Regions from separate parts of the Streptomyces sp. NPDC005374 genome, predicted to be linked through region 2. Evidence: riboswitches for the same ligand, from Rfam matches in the RefSeq annotation. Region 2 holds a riboswitch; the other holds the start of a gene.
The links. A riboswitch is a leader RNA that binds a small molecule or an ion and turns the genes downstream of it on or off. The one in region 2 is predicted to bind cobalamin.
Positions count from the first base shown of each region.

Region 1: linked by a shared signal. The riboswitch ahead of ACFYRX_RS27175 (prenyltransferase/squalene oxidase repeat-containing protein) and the one ahead of ACFYRX_RS36090 (cobalamin biosynthesis protein) in region 2 are both predicted to bind cobalamin.

Region 1 is NZ_JBIAKA010000011.1:46,434-53,890, forward strand. It holds gene ACFYRX_RS27155 (tetratricopeptide repeat protein) at 1-296, opposite strand, end outside; gene ACFYRX_RS27160 (ferredoxin) at 336-608, opposite strand; gene ACFYRX_RS27165 (aldehyde dehydrogenase) at 612-2,069, opposite strand; gene ACFYRX_RS27170 (MBL fold metallo-hydrolase) at 2,254-3,279, shown strand; cobalamin riboswitch at 3,509-3,648, shown strand; gene ACFYRX_RS27175 (prenyltransferase/squalene oxidase repeat-containing protein) at 3,763-4,959, shown strand; gene ACFYRX_RS27180 (SCO2322 family protein) at 4,992-5,600, shown strand; gene ACFYRX_RS27185 (CbiQ family ECF transporter T component) at 5,590-6,705, shown strand; gene ACFYRX_RS27190 (ABC transporter ATP-binding protein) at 6,702-7,457, shown strand, end outside.
Region 2 is NZ_JBIAKA010000017.1:240,633-248,089, forward strand. It holds gene cobN (cobaltochelatase subunit CobN) at 1-1,096, opposite strand, end outside; gene ACFYRX_RS36085 (cobyric acid synthase) at 1,093-2,604, opposite strand; gene ACFYRX_RS36090 (cobalamin biosynthesis protein) at 2,601-3,542, opposite strand; cobalamin riboswitch at 3,640-3,775, opposite strand; gene ACFYRX_RS36095 (hypothetical protein) at 4,079-4,300, opposite strand; gene ACFYRX_RS36100 (anion permease) at 4,332-5,591, opposite strand; gene ACFYRX_RS36105 (lysozyme) at 5,745-6,494, opposite strand; gene ACFYRX_RS36110 (class II aldolase/adducin family protein) at 6,689-7,372, shown strand.

The DNA.
Region 1 (7,457 bases), on a different contig from region 2:
CGTGCCGTCGCCCAGTCCCGCTGGATCGTGGCGGCGATGCCGAGGTTCCAGTACGCCGGGTCGCCCTCGCCGCGCGGGGCCCGGGCCGCGGCCTCACGGCCCAGCTCGTACGCCTTGGCCCAGTTGCGCAGGAACTTGTGGGCGAGCGCGGCGTCGTACCACCACACCGCGCTCGCGTTCAGGTCCGGGTAGTGCGCGAGCACCCGCTCGTATAGTTCGGCGGCGCGCAGCCACTCCTCGGCCTCCCAGGCCGAACGCGCCCGCTCGATCAGCTCCTTGGCCTCGGACTTCTCCATGCCACCCCGCTCCTACGACGACCGCAGGAGCGTATGTCCTCACTCCTCGGGCGGGAACACCGGCTCCCCGCTGCCCAGCAGGGAGATCATGATGGCCTCGACCGGGCAGTTCTCGGCGGCCGCGAGGATCTTCTCGTTGGCGTCGGTCTTCGGGTCCGCGGGGTGCGACTGGCGGGCGGTGTCCAGGCGGAAGCCGTCGGGGGCGGTGTGCACGCACTGCGCCGAGCCGATGCAGAGCGAGCGGTCGACCTCGACGTGCCAGCGGTCCCCTGTCCCCACGTCCGGGTTGGCCCGCGTGGGAGGCGCCTCCATCTCTCACGCCTCCCAGCCGGCCGGCAGGTGGATCATCTTGTGCTCCAGGTACTCGCCGTATCCCTCCGGGCCGAACTCCCTTCCCAGGCCTGAGTTCTTGTAGCCGCCGAAGGGGCCGAGCATGTCGAGGCTGAAGGTGTTGACGGAGTAGGTGCCGGTGCGGACCTGCTTCGCGATCTCGATGCCGCGGGCGGTGTCGGCCGTCCACACGCTGCCGGACAGGCCGTAGTCGGAGTCGTTGGCGATCTTCACGGCCTCGGACTCGTCGCCATAGGGCAGCAGGCAGATGACCGGGCCGAAGATCTCCTCGCGGGCGATCCGCATCGAGTTGTCGACATCGCCGAAGAGTGTCGGCTCGACGTACCAGCCGCGGTCCAGGCCCGCCGGGCGTCCGCCGCCGGTGAGGATCTTGGCGCCCTCCTCCTGGCCGATGCGGATGTAGTCGAGGTTGCGGCGCTGCTGGCGTTCGGCGACCAGCGGGCCGACCTGGGTGGCCGGGTCGAGCGGGTCGCCGACGACCAGTGAACTGGCCGCCGCGGCAAGGGCTTCGGCGAACTCGTCGTAGCGGGAGCGGGGCAGCAGGATGCGGGTCTGGGCCACGCAGGCCTGGCCGTTGTTCATCCAGGCGTTCGGAACGATCCCGGCGACGGCCGCCTCGACGTCCGCGTCCGGCAGCACGACCGCCGCCGACTTGCCGCCCAACTCCAGTGTCACGCGGGTGAGGTTGCGGGCGGCGACCTCCATCACGCGCTTGCCCGCGCCCACCGAGCCGGTGAAGGAGACCTTGTCGATGCCGGGGTGTCCGACCAGGTACTCGCTGACCTCGCGGTCGGCCGGGAGGATGGACAGGACGCCCTCCGGCAGCCCGGCCTCCTTGGTGATCTCGGCGAGGATGTAGGCGTCCAGCGGCGTCTCGGGGGACGGCTTGAGCACCACCGTGCAGCCGGTGAGCAGCGCGGGCGCGAGCTTGGCGGCGGCCACGAACTGCGGGACGTTCCAAGGCACTACGGCGGCCACGACCCCGACCGGCTCGCGGCGCACGAGGATCTTCCCGAGGACTCCGTCGCGGGTCTCCTCGTAGGTGAAGTTCCGGGCGACCGTGATCGCCGAGTCCCAGACCATCATCGCGCCGAGAGCCTGCGCGAGGACGCTCCAGGAGTACGGCGAGCCGTTCTCGGAGGAAATCATGCGGGCGATCTCCTCATGCCGTACCAGGATGGCGTCCTTGATCCTCGACACGACCTCGATGCGCTCGTCGAGGGACATCCGCGGCCACGGTCCCTCGTCGAAGGCGGTGCGCGCGGCGGCGACCGCCGCGTCCACGTCCGCCCGGGAGGCGTGCGGCACCCGTCCGATGACCTCCTGGGTGTGCGGGGAGATCACCTCGATGACGTCCGTGCCCAGGGGGTCGGTCAACTCCCCGCCGATGAACAGCTGTCCGTGTTCCAAGAGCTCGGCCATGGCGACTGCCTCCCTGAGGCGGCTTACTGACGATCCATCAGATACGGAACTGATACCAGTTCCAGTCGGAGGAGTCCACGGCCCGCGCACCACGGCTGTTGGTGACCTCGGGCTCCCATCGAAACCTGTTCTAGTTATAGTGTCCGGAACGCGGGGATGCGGGGAAGCGGGGATTGGGGAGCCCATGGCGCAGGTGCACGACCACGGCGGCGGTGTCCGGTCCGTCCAGGTCCCCATCCCCGACAACCCCCTCGGCCACACGCTCGTGTACGTCGTCGACACCGACCGCGGGCCGGTGCTGGTCGACACCGGCTGGGACGACCCGGCGTCCTGGGACACCCTCGCCGAGGGGCTGACCGCGTGCGGGACCGACGTCGGCGAGATCCACGGCGTGGTCATCACCCACCACCACCCCGACCACCACGGTCTGTCGGGCGCGGTGCGGGAGGCCTCCGGCGCCTGGATCGCCATGCACGCGGCGGACTCCGCGATCGTGCGCCGGACCCGGGAGACCCGTGCCGAGCGCTGGTACACCTATATGACGGCCAAGTTGGAGGCGGCGGGCGCCCCCGAGGAGCACGTGGCTCCCCTGCGCACCGCCCGTCGCCGTGAACTCCCCGGCTTCTCCCCCGCGTTGCCCGACCGCGAGATCGTCCCCGGTGAACTCCTCGACCTCCCGGGTCGCAGGCTCCGCGCGATCTGGACCCCGGGGCACACACCCGGCCATGTCTGCCTGCACCTGGAGGAGGATCACCCGGCCCAACTCCCGGGCCACGGCCGCCTGTTCTCCGGCGACCATCTGCTCCCCGAGATCACCCCGCACATCGGCCTGTACGAGGACCCCGACGACACCACCGTCACCGACCCCCTCGGCGACTACCTCGACTCCCTGGAACGCGTCGGCCGCCTCGCCCCCGCCGAGGTGCTCCCCGCCCACCAGCACGCCTTCACCGACGCGGCCGCCCGGGTACGGGAGTTGCTCGCCCACCACGAGGAACGCCTCACCGACCTGCACTCCCTCCTCGCCAAGCCCCTCACCCCCTGGCAGCTCGCCGAGCGCATGGAGTGGAACCGGCCCTGGGAGCAGATCCCGTACGGATCGAGGACCATCGCGGTCTCGGAGGCCGAGGCACATCTGCGGCGGCTGGTGAAACTGGGCCGGGCGGAGGCGGTGACGGGGAGCGAACCGGTGACGTACGTGGCTGTTTAGGCGACGTGCGCGCAGCGCCGGCATCAGGGGCGCGGGGAACTGCGCGACCAGCCACAGCGGCGCCGCAGTCCGACGACTTCCCGATCCGGCACCCCCGTCCGCCGCCGTCGAGGCCCTCGCTCCCCACGCCGCTCCCAACACCCGGCACCCGGCACCCCGCACCCGGCGTCGAGTTCGCCGAATCGGGCAGGCGTCGCGCCATGGCCGCACAGGCGGCTCTCAGCGGCCTCCCTACGGGCGAGTAGAGTGGCCGGGTCGTCATCACACCCGTACAGGGGGAAGCCGGTGCAAATCCGGCGCTGACCCGCAACCGTAAACCGCCTTCCACCCGCGGTGAGCCGGACTGCCCCGCACGGTTCGTGACCGGCTCACGTGCACCGGCAACCGGCCGGTGCGCGGCACCGTCGAGGTATACGGAGCCGAGCCGCCCGGGGGTCCTCCCGTGCTGTCCGGCTCCTTCCGTGAGAAGGGCATCCGCCGATCATGCACGTCCGCCGCAGCGCCGCGGTCCTGGCCGCCACCGTCGTGATCGGCACGGCCGCGCCCGCCGTCGCCGCCTCCCCGTCCCCGGTACCGGTCCCGTCCGGGTTGTACGGCAGCACCGATCCCACCTACGACGGGGTCTGGCGCCAGTCCCTCGCCCTGATCGCCCTGCACCGGGTGGGTGTCGGGCCCGCCGCCGCGGCCGTCGGCTGGCTGGCCGGGCAGCAGTGCGCGAGCGGGGCGTTCGCGGCCTACCGCGCCGATCCGGCCAAGGCCTGCGACGCCAAGGTCATGGTCGACACCAACAGCACCGCCGCCGCCGTCCAGGCCCTGTCCGCGCTCGGCGGGCACGACCCCGCGGTCAGCAAGGCGGTGACCTGGCTGAAGTCCGTCCAGAACAAGGACGGCGGCTGGGGCTACACGCCTGGCGGGGCCAGCGACGCCAACTCGACGTCCGTCGTCATCGGCGCGCTGAACGCCACCGGTGCCGACCCCGCCGAGGTCCTCAAGGACGGCAAGTCGCCCTACGAGGCCCTGCTGAAGCTGTCCCTGCCGTGCGCCGACGGGGGCGCCTTCGCCTACCAGCCCGACAAGAAGGGCCGGCTCACGGCCAACGCGGACGCCACGGCGGCGGCCGTCGTCGGTGCGCTGGGCCTGGGCATGGCCTCGGCGAAGCCCGGCACCGCGACGGACCTCACCTGCGCCGACGCGGCCCGTCCCACCCCGGAGCAGGCGGCGGCCAACGGCGCGGCGTACCTGGCGAGGACGGTCGCGAAGGAGGGCTACCTGAAGTCCGTCCTCCCCGGCGCCGAGGACCAGCCCGACTACGGCAACACGGCCGACGCGGTCGTGGCGCTGGCCGCGCGGGGCGGGACCGCGGCGGCCGCGGGACCGCTGCACTGGCTGGAGCGGAACTCCGCGAAGTGGGCCGAGCAGAGCGGCCCGGCGGCCTACGCCCAGTTGATCCTCGCCGCGCGGGTCGGTGGCGCCGACCCCCGCGACTTCGGCGGCACGGACCTGGTGAAGCAACTGACCGCGACGGGACCGACACCGGCGCCGGCGCCGACGCCCACGCCGGCCGCCAAGTCGCAGGACGACTCCGGCACGTCCGTCTGGTGGATGGTCGGCGCGGGTCTCGCCGCCGGGGCCGGCATCGGCTTCCTCCTCAGCAACCGCAACAAGAGGAAGCAGCCGTGACCCGCCGGGGACCGGCGGTAGGACCCCTCCTCGTGGGACTGCTCCTCCTGGTGGGACTCCTCCTGTCGGTCACGACCCCGGCCCACGCCGCCGGCTACCGCTACTGGTCCTTCTGGGACCGCACCGGCCCGACCTGGACCTACGCCACGCAGGGCCCGTCGACCTCGGTTCCCTCCGACGGAGACGTCCAGGGCTTCCGCTTCGCGGTGAGCGCGGACTCGGGTGATGTCCGAAAGCCCCGCGGGACGGCGTCGTTCACGGCGATCTGCGCGGACACACCGGCTAGGGACGGCCGTAAACGCGTGGCGCTGGTCATCGACTTCGGGACGGCTTCGGACGCCCCCTCCGGCGAGACGCCCCCGGCGGGCCGCACGGAGTGCGCGGTGGTCCCCCGGGAGGCGACGACGGCGGAGGCCTTGGCGGCGGTGGCCAAACCCCTCCGTTACGGCTCCGACGCGCTGCTGTGCGCGATCGCGGCGTATCCGGAGGCCGGGTGCGGGGACCAGGTGACGGGGAAGGGGAAGGGGCCGGCCCGGTCGGACGGGGGCCCGTCCGTTGGCTTGTTCGCGGGCCTGGCGGCGATCGCCGTACTGGGAGCGGCGGCGGTGTGGCAGACGAGGCGGCGCAGGAATGCCGCCTAGCCCAACCGCTCAGCCGGCGTCCCCGCACCCCGTTCAGCCCGCGTCCCTGCACCCCGGGGCCTGGTGGCTCTGGTCCCTCTCCCTCGGCATCGCGGCCACCCGCACCACCAACCCCCTCCTGCTGACCCTCCTGATCGTCACCTCCGCGTACGTGGTGGCGACCTGCCGCCGCCGGACCCCCTGGTCCCACTCCTACGCCGCCTTCGTCAAGCTCGCCCTCGCCGTCCTCCTCGTCCGTCTTCTCTTCGCGATCACCCTCGGCTCCCCGATCCCGGGCACCCATGTGCTCGTCACGCTCCCCCAACTCCCGCTGCCCGACTGGGCCCAGGGCATCCGCCTCGGCGGCCGGGTCACCGCGGAGTCCCTCGTGTTCGCCCTCTACGACGGCCTGAAACTGGCCACCCTCCTGATCTGCGTAGGCGCGGCGAACGCCCTCGCCAACCCGCACCGCCTCCTCAAGTCCCTCCCCGGCGCCCTCTACGAACTCGGCGTCGCGGTGGTCGTGGCGCTCACCTTCGCCCCTCACCTCATCGCCGACGTCCAGCGTCTGCGCGCCGCCCGCCGTCTGCGCGGCCGCCCCGACTCCGGTGTGCGGGGCCTTCTCCAGGTCGGACTCCCGGTCCTGGAGGGCGCGTTGGAACGCTCGGTCGCCCTCGCCGCGGCCATGGACGCCCGTGGCTACGGCCGTACGGCACAGGTTCCGCCCCGAGTACGCCGTACGACGACCGCCCTCACACTCGGCGGCCTGCTCGGCGTCTGCGCGGGAACGTACGGCCTGCTCACCGCCGAGGGCGGCACGTACGGCATCCCCGTCCTCCTCGCCGGCCTCGCCGCCGCTCTCGCGGGTCTGCGGCTGGGCGGTCGCCGTACTCCGCGCACCCGTTACCGCCCGGACCGCTGGAACCTCCGTTCCTTCCTGATCGCAGGGTCCGGCGTGGCCGTGGCGGCGGCGATGTTCCTCGCGGGCGTCACCGATCCGGCGGCCCTGCATCCCGGCGTGGTTCCTCTGGTCGCCCCCACCCTCCCCGTCCGGCCCGCCGCAGCCGTCCTCCTCGGTCTGCTGCCGGCGTTCCTCGCCCCCGCCCCCAAGGAGCCGTCGTCGTGATCCGCTTCGAGGACGTCTCCGTGACGTACGACGGCGCTGCCGAACCCACCGTGCGGGACGTCGACTTCGAGGTGCCGGAAGGTGAACTGGTCCTGCTCGTGGGCCCCTCAGGTGTCGGCAAGTCCACGATCCTCGGCGCGGTGAGCGGGCTCGTCCCGCACTTCACCGGCGGCACCCTGCGCGGGCGGGTCACGGTGGCCGGCCGCGACACCCGTACCCACAAGCCCCGCGAACTGGCCGACGTGGTGGGGACGGTGGGCCAGGACCCCCTGTCCCACTTCGTGACGGACACCGTGGAGGACGAACTCGCCTACGGCATGGAGTCGTTGGGCGTACCGCCGACGGTGATGCGCCGCCGGGTGGAGGAGACCCTGGACCTCCTGGGCCTGGCCCCGCTCCGCGACCGCCCCCTGGCCACCCTCTCCGGCGGCCAGCAACAGCGTGTGGCGATCGGCTCGGTCCTCACCCCGCACCCCGAGGTCCTGGTCCTGGACGAACCGACGTCGGCCCTGGACCCCGCGGCGGCCGAGGAGGTCCTGGCGGTCCTCCAACGCCTCGTCCACGATCTCGGCACCACGGTCCTCATGGCCGAACACCGCCTGGAACGCGTCATCCAGTACGCCGACCAGGTCGCCCTCCTGCCCGCCCACGGGGAACCACCGGTGCTCGGCACCCCGGCCGAGATGATGGCCGTGTCCCCGGTGTATCCGCCGGTGGTGGACCTGGGACGGCTGGCGGGCTGGGCCCCGCTG
Region 2 (7,457 bases):
GCGAGTCGAGGACCCGCACCGCCGAAGCGGGCGTGTCGAGACCCACCGCGTTGCCGACCCGCGAGTGCTTGGTCGGATACGCGGTGAAGACCAGCGCGAGCTTCTTCTCCGCGTTCGGCTTGTACTTCAACCGCGCGTGCCGCACGGCGATCCCGGCGACCCGCGCGGCCCGCTCCGGGTCCGCCACGTACACCGGGACGTCGTCGGGTCCCTGCTCCTTGAAGGAGAACGGCACGGTGATGAGCCGCCCGTCGAACTCCGGGATCGCGACCTGCATCGCCGCGTCCATGGGGGAGAGGGCCGCGTCGGACCCGTCCCACTGGGCCCTCGACGACGTCAGGCAGAGCCCTTGCAGCACCGGCACGTCGAGGTCGGCCAGCGCGCCGATGTCCCAGGCCTCCTCGTCCCCGCCGGCCGAGGCCTGCGAGGCGTGGGTGCCGCCGGCGGCGAGGACGGTGGCGACGAGGCAGTCGGCCTTGGCCAGCAGCTCGTAGAACTCGGCGTCGGCCCCGCGCAGTGAACCGCAGTACACGGGAAGGGCGTTGGCGCCGCGCGCCTCGATCGCCTCGCACAGGGTGTCCACGAAGGCGGTGTTGCCGCTGAGTTCATGGGCCCGGTAGAAGAGCACGCCGATGGTCGCACGGCCCTCCTCGAAGGCGTACGAGCCGTGGACGCCGTACTCCGGCATCTTCCGCGGCTCGACGAACCCCTCGCCCGTCAGCAGCACGGTGTCGGAAAGGAACCGGGCGAGTTCGGTGAGGTTGTCCGGCCCGCCCTCGACGAGGTACTTCAGCGCCTCGGCCACAACACCGGCGGGCACCGACGAGTCCGCCATCAACTCGGCGTCCGGGACGGCCTCCCCGCCCAGCAGCACGGTAGGGATGCCCGAGGACCGCAGGGCGGCCAGCCCGTCCTCCCAGGCCCGCTTGCCGCCGAGCAGCCGTACGACGGCGATGTCCGCGCCGTCGAGGAGCGCGGGCAGTTCGTCCGTGACGTCGACGCGCGTCGGGTTGCCGATCCGGTACCCGGCATCCGAGGCGGCCCGGGCCGCCAGCAGATCCGTGTCGGCGGTCGACAACAACAACACTGTGCTCATGCGGGCGCTCCCGGTGGAATGAAAGGCAGTCCTTGCGGCGCACCGGACTCGATGAGCCGCCACAGCGCGTCCGTGTCCGCGTGCTGTTCGATCAGGTCGCCGAGCCGGTCGAGCTGCTCCTCGCGCAGCGCGGCGAACGAGGTGTCGGGGGCCGGCACGAACCGGCGGCCCGCGGCGGCCGCCACCTCCCGCAGGAACGCCCGCCGGAACCCGTCCGACTCCAGCGAACCGTGCCAGTGCGTGCCCCAGGTCTGGCCGACGCGGCAGCCGTCGAGGAAGGCTTCTCCGCCGCTGACGTCGGCGACCCCGTGATGGATCTCGTACCCCTCGACGTGCTCGCCGAGGGCCTCGCCCACCGGCCGGGTGAGGGTCTTCTCGCGGGCGAACCGCACCCGCACGGGCAGGACTCCGAGCCCCTCGACATGCCCCTGACGGCTCTCGACCTCGTCCTCGATGTGCTCGCCGAGGATCTGGAACCCGCCGCAGATGCCGAGGACGGGCCGCTGCTCGGCGACCCTGCGGCCGATGGCCTCCGCGAGCCCCCGCTCCCGCAGCCACTTCAGCGCGCGGACGGTCCCCCGGGTCCCCGGGATCACGACGAGGTCGGCGTCCGCCAACTCCTCCGCCCGGTCCACGAACCGCACCACGACGCCGGGTTCGGCGGCCAGGGCGTCCACGTCGGTGAAGTTGGACATCAGGGGAACGGCACAGACGGCGACACGCAGGACGTCCTCCCCGACGGGCGGAGCGGTGTTCGACTCCCGGACCGTGCCCCGCAGCGAGACCCGCAGCCCGTCCTCCTCGTCGATCCCGAGCCCGTGTTGGAAGGGCAGCACACCGTAGGTACGGCGCCCGGTGAGCCCGTGGAGCATGTCGAGCCCGGGTTCGAGCAGCGAGACGTCACCCCGGAACTTGTTGACGAGGAACCCGGCGATCAGCGCCTGGTCCTCGGGGGAGAGCAGCGCGACGGTCCCGAAGAAGGAGGCGAAGACCCCGCCCCGGTCGATGTCCCCGACGACCAGCACGGGCAGCCCGGCGTTGCGGGCGATGCCCATGTTGACGATGTCGGTGCGCCGCAGATTGATCTCGGCCGGACTCCCGGCCCCCTCACAGATCACCGCGTCATACGTGCCCCGCAACTCGGCGAGACAGTCGAGCACCGTCCCGAGAAGCTGCTGCTGCCGCCCGCCGTGATACCCCCGGGCACTCAACTCGCCCACGGGCTTCCCGAGCAGCACGACCTGACTGCTCTGCTCGCCACCCGGCTTGAGCAGCACGGGGTTCATGAGCGCGGTCGGCTCGACCCGGCAGGCCTGCGCCTGCATGGCCTGGGCCCGCCCGATCTCGGCCCCCTCCCTCGTCACGAACGAGTTGAGGGACATGTTCTGCGCCTTGAAGGGCGCGACCTTCACTCCCTGCCGCACCAGCCACCGGCAGATCCCGGCGGTGACGACACTCTTGCCGGCGTCGGAGGTGGTACCGGCGACCAGCAGCCCCCCACCGCTCATGCCCCACGTCCCTTCACGGCGATCCGCGCGACGACACCGACGCCGAGCGCCAGCAGCCCCACACGCCGCGAGAGCCGCGCGGCGCGCTCGATGTCGGCGGTGGCGACAGCGCGCCCTCCCTGATTCAGCACGGGCCGATGCTCGACCCGCCCCGCGTACGACAGCGTCCCCCCGAGCCGCACACCCAGGGCCCCCGCGAACGAGGCCTCCACAGGACCGGCGTTGGGACTCGGATGTCTGCGCGCGTCCTGGCGCCAAGCCCGCACGGCACCCCGTGGACTGTCCCCGGCGACAGCGGCGAGCACGGCGGTGAGCCGCGCCCCGGGCCACCCGGCGAGGTCGTCGAACCGGGCGGCGGCCCACCCGAACCGCCGGTACCGGGGCGACTTGTGCCCCACCATGGCGTCCAGCGTGTTCACGGCCCGGAACCCGAGCAGCCCCGGCACCCCGCCGACGGCCCCCCACACGAGGGCGCCCACGACGGCGTCGGAGGTGTTCTCGGCCACGGACTCCACCACGGCCCGCGCGATCCCGTCGGCGTCGAGGGCCTGCGGATCCCGCCCGCACAGATGCGGCAGCCGGTCCCGGGCCGCCTCGACATCCCCCGCCTCCAACGCCCGCCCGATGACCCGGGCCTCCCGCACGAGTGAAGTCCCGCCCACAACGGCCCAGGTGGCAGCACCGGTGAGCACGACGGAAGCGGTACGGGACGGACGTACGACATGTTCCGCGACGGCACCCAGCGCCATCGCGCCGCCCACACACACGGCGGTGTGCAGCGCGCCCCACCCGCGGTGGTCCCGCCACAGCACCCGTTCCACGGCCCCGGCCGCGCGCCCGAACACGGCGACCGGATGTCCCCGGCGCGGATCACCGAGCAGCAGATCCCCGACAAGTCCGGCGGCGGCGCCGTACGCGAAGACGCGATCGGCACGCATCGGGTCAGCCGGCCGTGGGGTCGGCAAGCGAGCGGGTGCGGTACCTCGAAGGGCAGGCGGGCATCGCGATATGTCCTCACTCAGGGTGTCCACGCCCTGGTTCGACGAGACCGACGGCGAGAGTTCCTGGCTCCCGGGGCTACCTACCCCGGTCACAGTGGCGGGACCGCGCCGGACTTGAACCGGCTTCCTCTGCTGCCGTCGTACATGGCTCCGGCAGTCCACCACGCACCCGAACGGCAGTCAACTTGCTGTTGACCTGCGGCGGGAGAGTGTGCAGAACCCCACACCACCGGCCGGGGAGACGGTGGACCCGCAGCACACGGACGGCCGGGGGGGGTCTGGCCCCGCCGTTCCCGTCAGCCCCCGGCCGGCAGCGAGACGGGGGGGCCGGGCCCGCGCCGGGCGGGGGCGGGCACGCCCCCCCGCCGCCCCCCCCCCGGGGGGGGCGCGGGGCCCCCCCCCCCCCGGGGGGGGGGGGGCCCCCCCCCCGCCCCCCCCCCCCCCCCCCCCCGGCCGTCGAACGATCGGTGCCGTCAGGCCACGATCAGGGAGATGCCGTACGCCACCGCCGCCGCGCACGCGGCGAAGCAGACGTACGCGCCGGTGACCGCGAGGGTCGCCGAGTCGCCCTGGGCCGTGGCCCTCTCCTGACGGGAGAGGCCCATGATGCCGAGGGTGAAGAGGGCCACGAGGCCCACGGTGACCACGAGGCTGACGCCGAAGACGGAGCCGAGCGCTTCCCAGTCGATCTTCATGGTGAGGCTTCCTTAGCGCTGGGGTGCGGACTCAGACGGCGGCCGGCGGGGCGGCCGGCTCCGTGGTGACGGGGGTGGAGATCGCGGCGGCGGTCGGGGCCGGGATCGTGGCCGTGAGGTCCTCGGTCACCGTGCCCACGGGCGGCGGGGTCACGGCGGCGATCGCCGTGGTCACCACGCCGGCCGGCTCGTCGGAGTCGATGACGTTCGACGCGTCCACGACCTCGCGCCGCGAGATCTTCCAGATGGCCGCGCTGGAGGCGACGAGGAAGACCGCCACAGCCGCCGTACCCCAGTCGCCGAGGTTGGTGACCGACTCGGCCAGGGCGCCCACCAGGGCCGCCGCCGGGAGCGTCAGGCCCCAGGCGACGAACATGCGGGTGGCCGTGGACCAGCGGACGACGCCGCCCTTGCGGCCGAGGCCCGCGCCCATCACCGAACCGGAGACGGAGTGCGTGGTGGAGAGGGAGAAGCCGAGGTGGGAGGAGGCCAGGATGACGGTGGCCGCGCTGGTCTGGGCGGCGAAGCCCTGCTGCGGCTGGAGGTCGGTCAGGCCCTTGCCCATGGTGCGGATGATGCGCCAGCCGCCGAGGTAGGTGCCGAGCGCGATGGCGAGGCCCGCCGACAGGATGACCCAGGTGGGCGGGTCGGAGTCGGGAGCGACGACGCCGCCGGCGACCAGGGCGAGGGTGATGATGCCCATGGTCTTCTGCGCGTCGTTCGTGCCGTGGGCGAGTGAGACCAGGCCGGCCGAGGCGATCTGCCCGGTGCGGTAGCCCTTCGCGGCGGCCTTGCCGTCGGCCTTCTTGCCCAGGGTGTAGGAGAGGCGGGTGGCCAGCATGGCGGCGACGCCCGCGACGATGGGAGCCGCGACCGCCGGGATGAGGACCTTGGTGACGAGCGCGTCACCGTGGACCGCGCCCATGCCCGCCGAGGCGATGGTGGCGCCGATCAGACCGCCCATCAGGGCGTGCGAGGAACTGGAGGGCAGGCCCACCAGCCAGGTCAGCAGGTTCCAGAGGATCGCGCCGACCAGGGCGGCGAAGATGACCTCGGGACGGATGCCGGTCTCGTCGACGAGACCCTTGGAGATCGTGTTGGCGACCTCCACCGAGAGGAAAGCGCCCACAAGGTTCAGCACGGCGGACATGGCCACCGCGACCTTGGGCTTGAGTGCACCGGTCGAGATGGTGGTGGCCATCGCGTTGGCGGTGTCATGAAAACCGTTCGTGAAATCGAACGCGAGTGCGGTTACCACCACAATCGCGAGGATCAGCGAGAAGTTTTCCATTTACCCAGGCAATCGTTCGAAGTCATTGGTCGGTTGAACGTAAGTAACCTGGGTGAACGGAAGATGAACTGAGCAGGGCCGCGCGGTGACCGGAGTGGGCGTCTCTTGCTACGTCGTACGCCCCGGACCCCATGCGCCCCATGTGCCTCAGGGCTACGACCCCCGGGCGAACTTCTTCAGCCGGCTCGCGGACCCGTTGAAGAGATTCTGATCACCCGGCAGGCCGCCCTTGTTGTCGTACTGCCAGAACGTCCAGAACGACCATCCGACAGGCAGGGCACCCGCGTCCGCCGAGCGGTAGCGGGCCACCCACAGCGCGTGGTTCGAGGCGAAGGCGCCGCTGCCGCCCGTGCAGGTGTTCCACCAGTGGGCGGTCGTGTAGATCACCGGACGGCGGCCGGTGAGCCGCTTCACCTCGTCACTGAACGACGCGATCCAGCCGACCATCCTCGCCCGGCTCATGCCGTAGCACTTGCGCTTCTTGTCGTACGGGTTGTATTCGATGTCGAGCGCCGGTGGCAGCGTCCAGCCGTCCGCGGACCAGGCGCCCCCGTTGCGCACGAAGTACGCGGCCTGTGTCCTGCCCGACGACTTGTCCGGCAGCGCGAAGTGATAAGCCCCGCGGATGATGCCCGCGCCGCGCGCGCCGTCGTACTGCTCCGCGAACTGCGGATTGCGGTAGCCGGTGGACTCGGTCGCCTTGACGTAGACGAACTCGGCGCCCTTGGCCCTGGCCTTCGGCCAGTCGACGTTCTTCTGGTGCGCCGAGACGTCGTGCCCCCTGGGCAGCCCCGCCGCCGAGACCGGCGCCCCGGCGAGCGCCATGCCACCCACGGTGAGCGCGGCCACCGACACGGCGAGGGCGCGGGTTCGGTGACGGACCGGTTTTCGATCACGGGCCATGTGTCCCCCCGGGAATGGCGTCGTGCAGAACAAAGCCCAGACAGTACTGGAAGGGCATCGCATTGCGGGCGATCCCCGGCCAAGCCGTAAGAGGGAGGTGTGTATGCCGACATGCGGCCTTTCGGAGGCCGGGCGTCCGCCCCGAAGAGCCCGGGCCCGAAGCGGCCCGGCGCCGCGGCTGGCAGGATCACGGCATGGCTGAGGAGCAGCAGGATCCGCGGGACGTACGAGGCGCCGAGTCATGGGCCGACGCCTGGGAGGAGTTGGTCGCCACGGCCCGCCGGACCGTCTCCGACGGACTGGTCGTCGGCACCTCCGGCAACGTCTCGGTGCGCGTCGGGGACACCGTCCTGGTCACCCCGTCGGGCGTGCCCTACGACCGCCTCACGCCGGACGACGTGACGGGCGTCGACCTCGACGGCCGCCAGGTCCTCGGCAGCCTGGTCCCCACGAGCGAACTCCCCATGCATCTCGCCGTCTACCGCAGCACCGACGCCCGCGCCGTCGTCCACACCCACGCCGTGCACGCCACGGCCGTCTCCACCCTGGTCCCCGAACTCCCGGCGATCCACTACATGGCCGGCGCACTCGGCGGACCCGTCCGCGTCGCCCCGTACGCCACCTACGGCACCGACGAGTTGGCCGAGAACATGCTCCACGCCCTCGCCGACCGCTCCGCCTGCCTCCTCCAGAACCACGGCACGATCACCTACGGCACCACCCTCTCCCAGGCCTACGACCGCACGGCCCAACTGGAGTGGATGTGCCACCTGTGGCTGACGGCCCGCTCCCTCCCGAACCTGACCCCCAACCTCCTGACGGAGCAACAGGTGGCGGAGGCGGGCGAGCGGTTGCGGGGGTACGGGCAGCGGGGGTGAGCGGATCCGCCGCGACGGGTCGCGCAGTTGCACCCACCCGCGTACGCAACGAGCCGCCGCGCGCGAGGGCTGTGCCACGCCATGC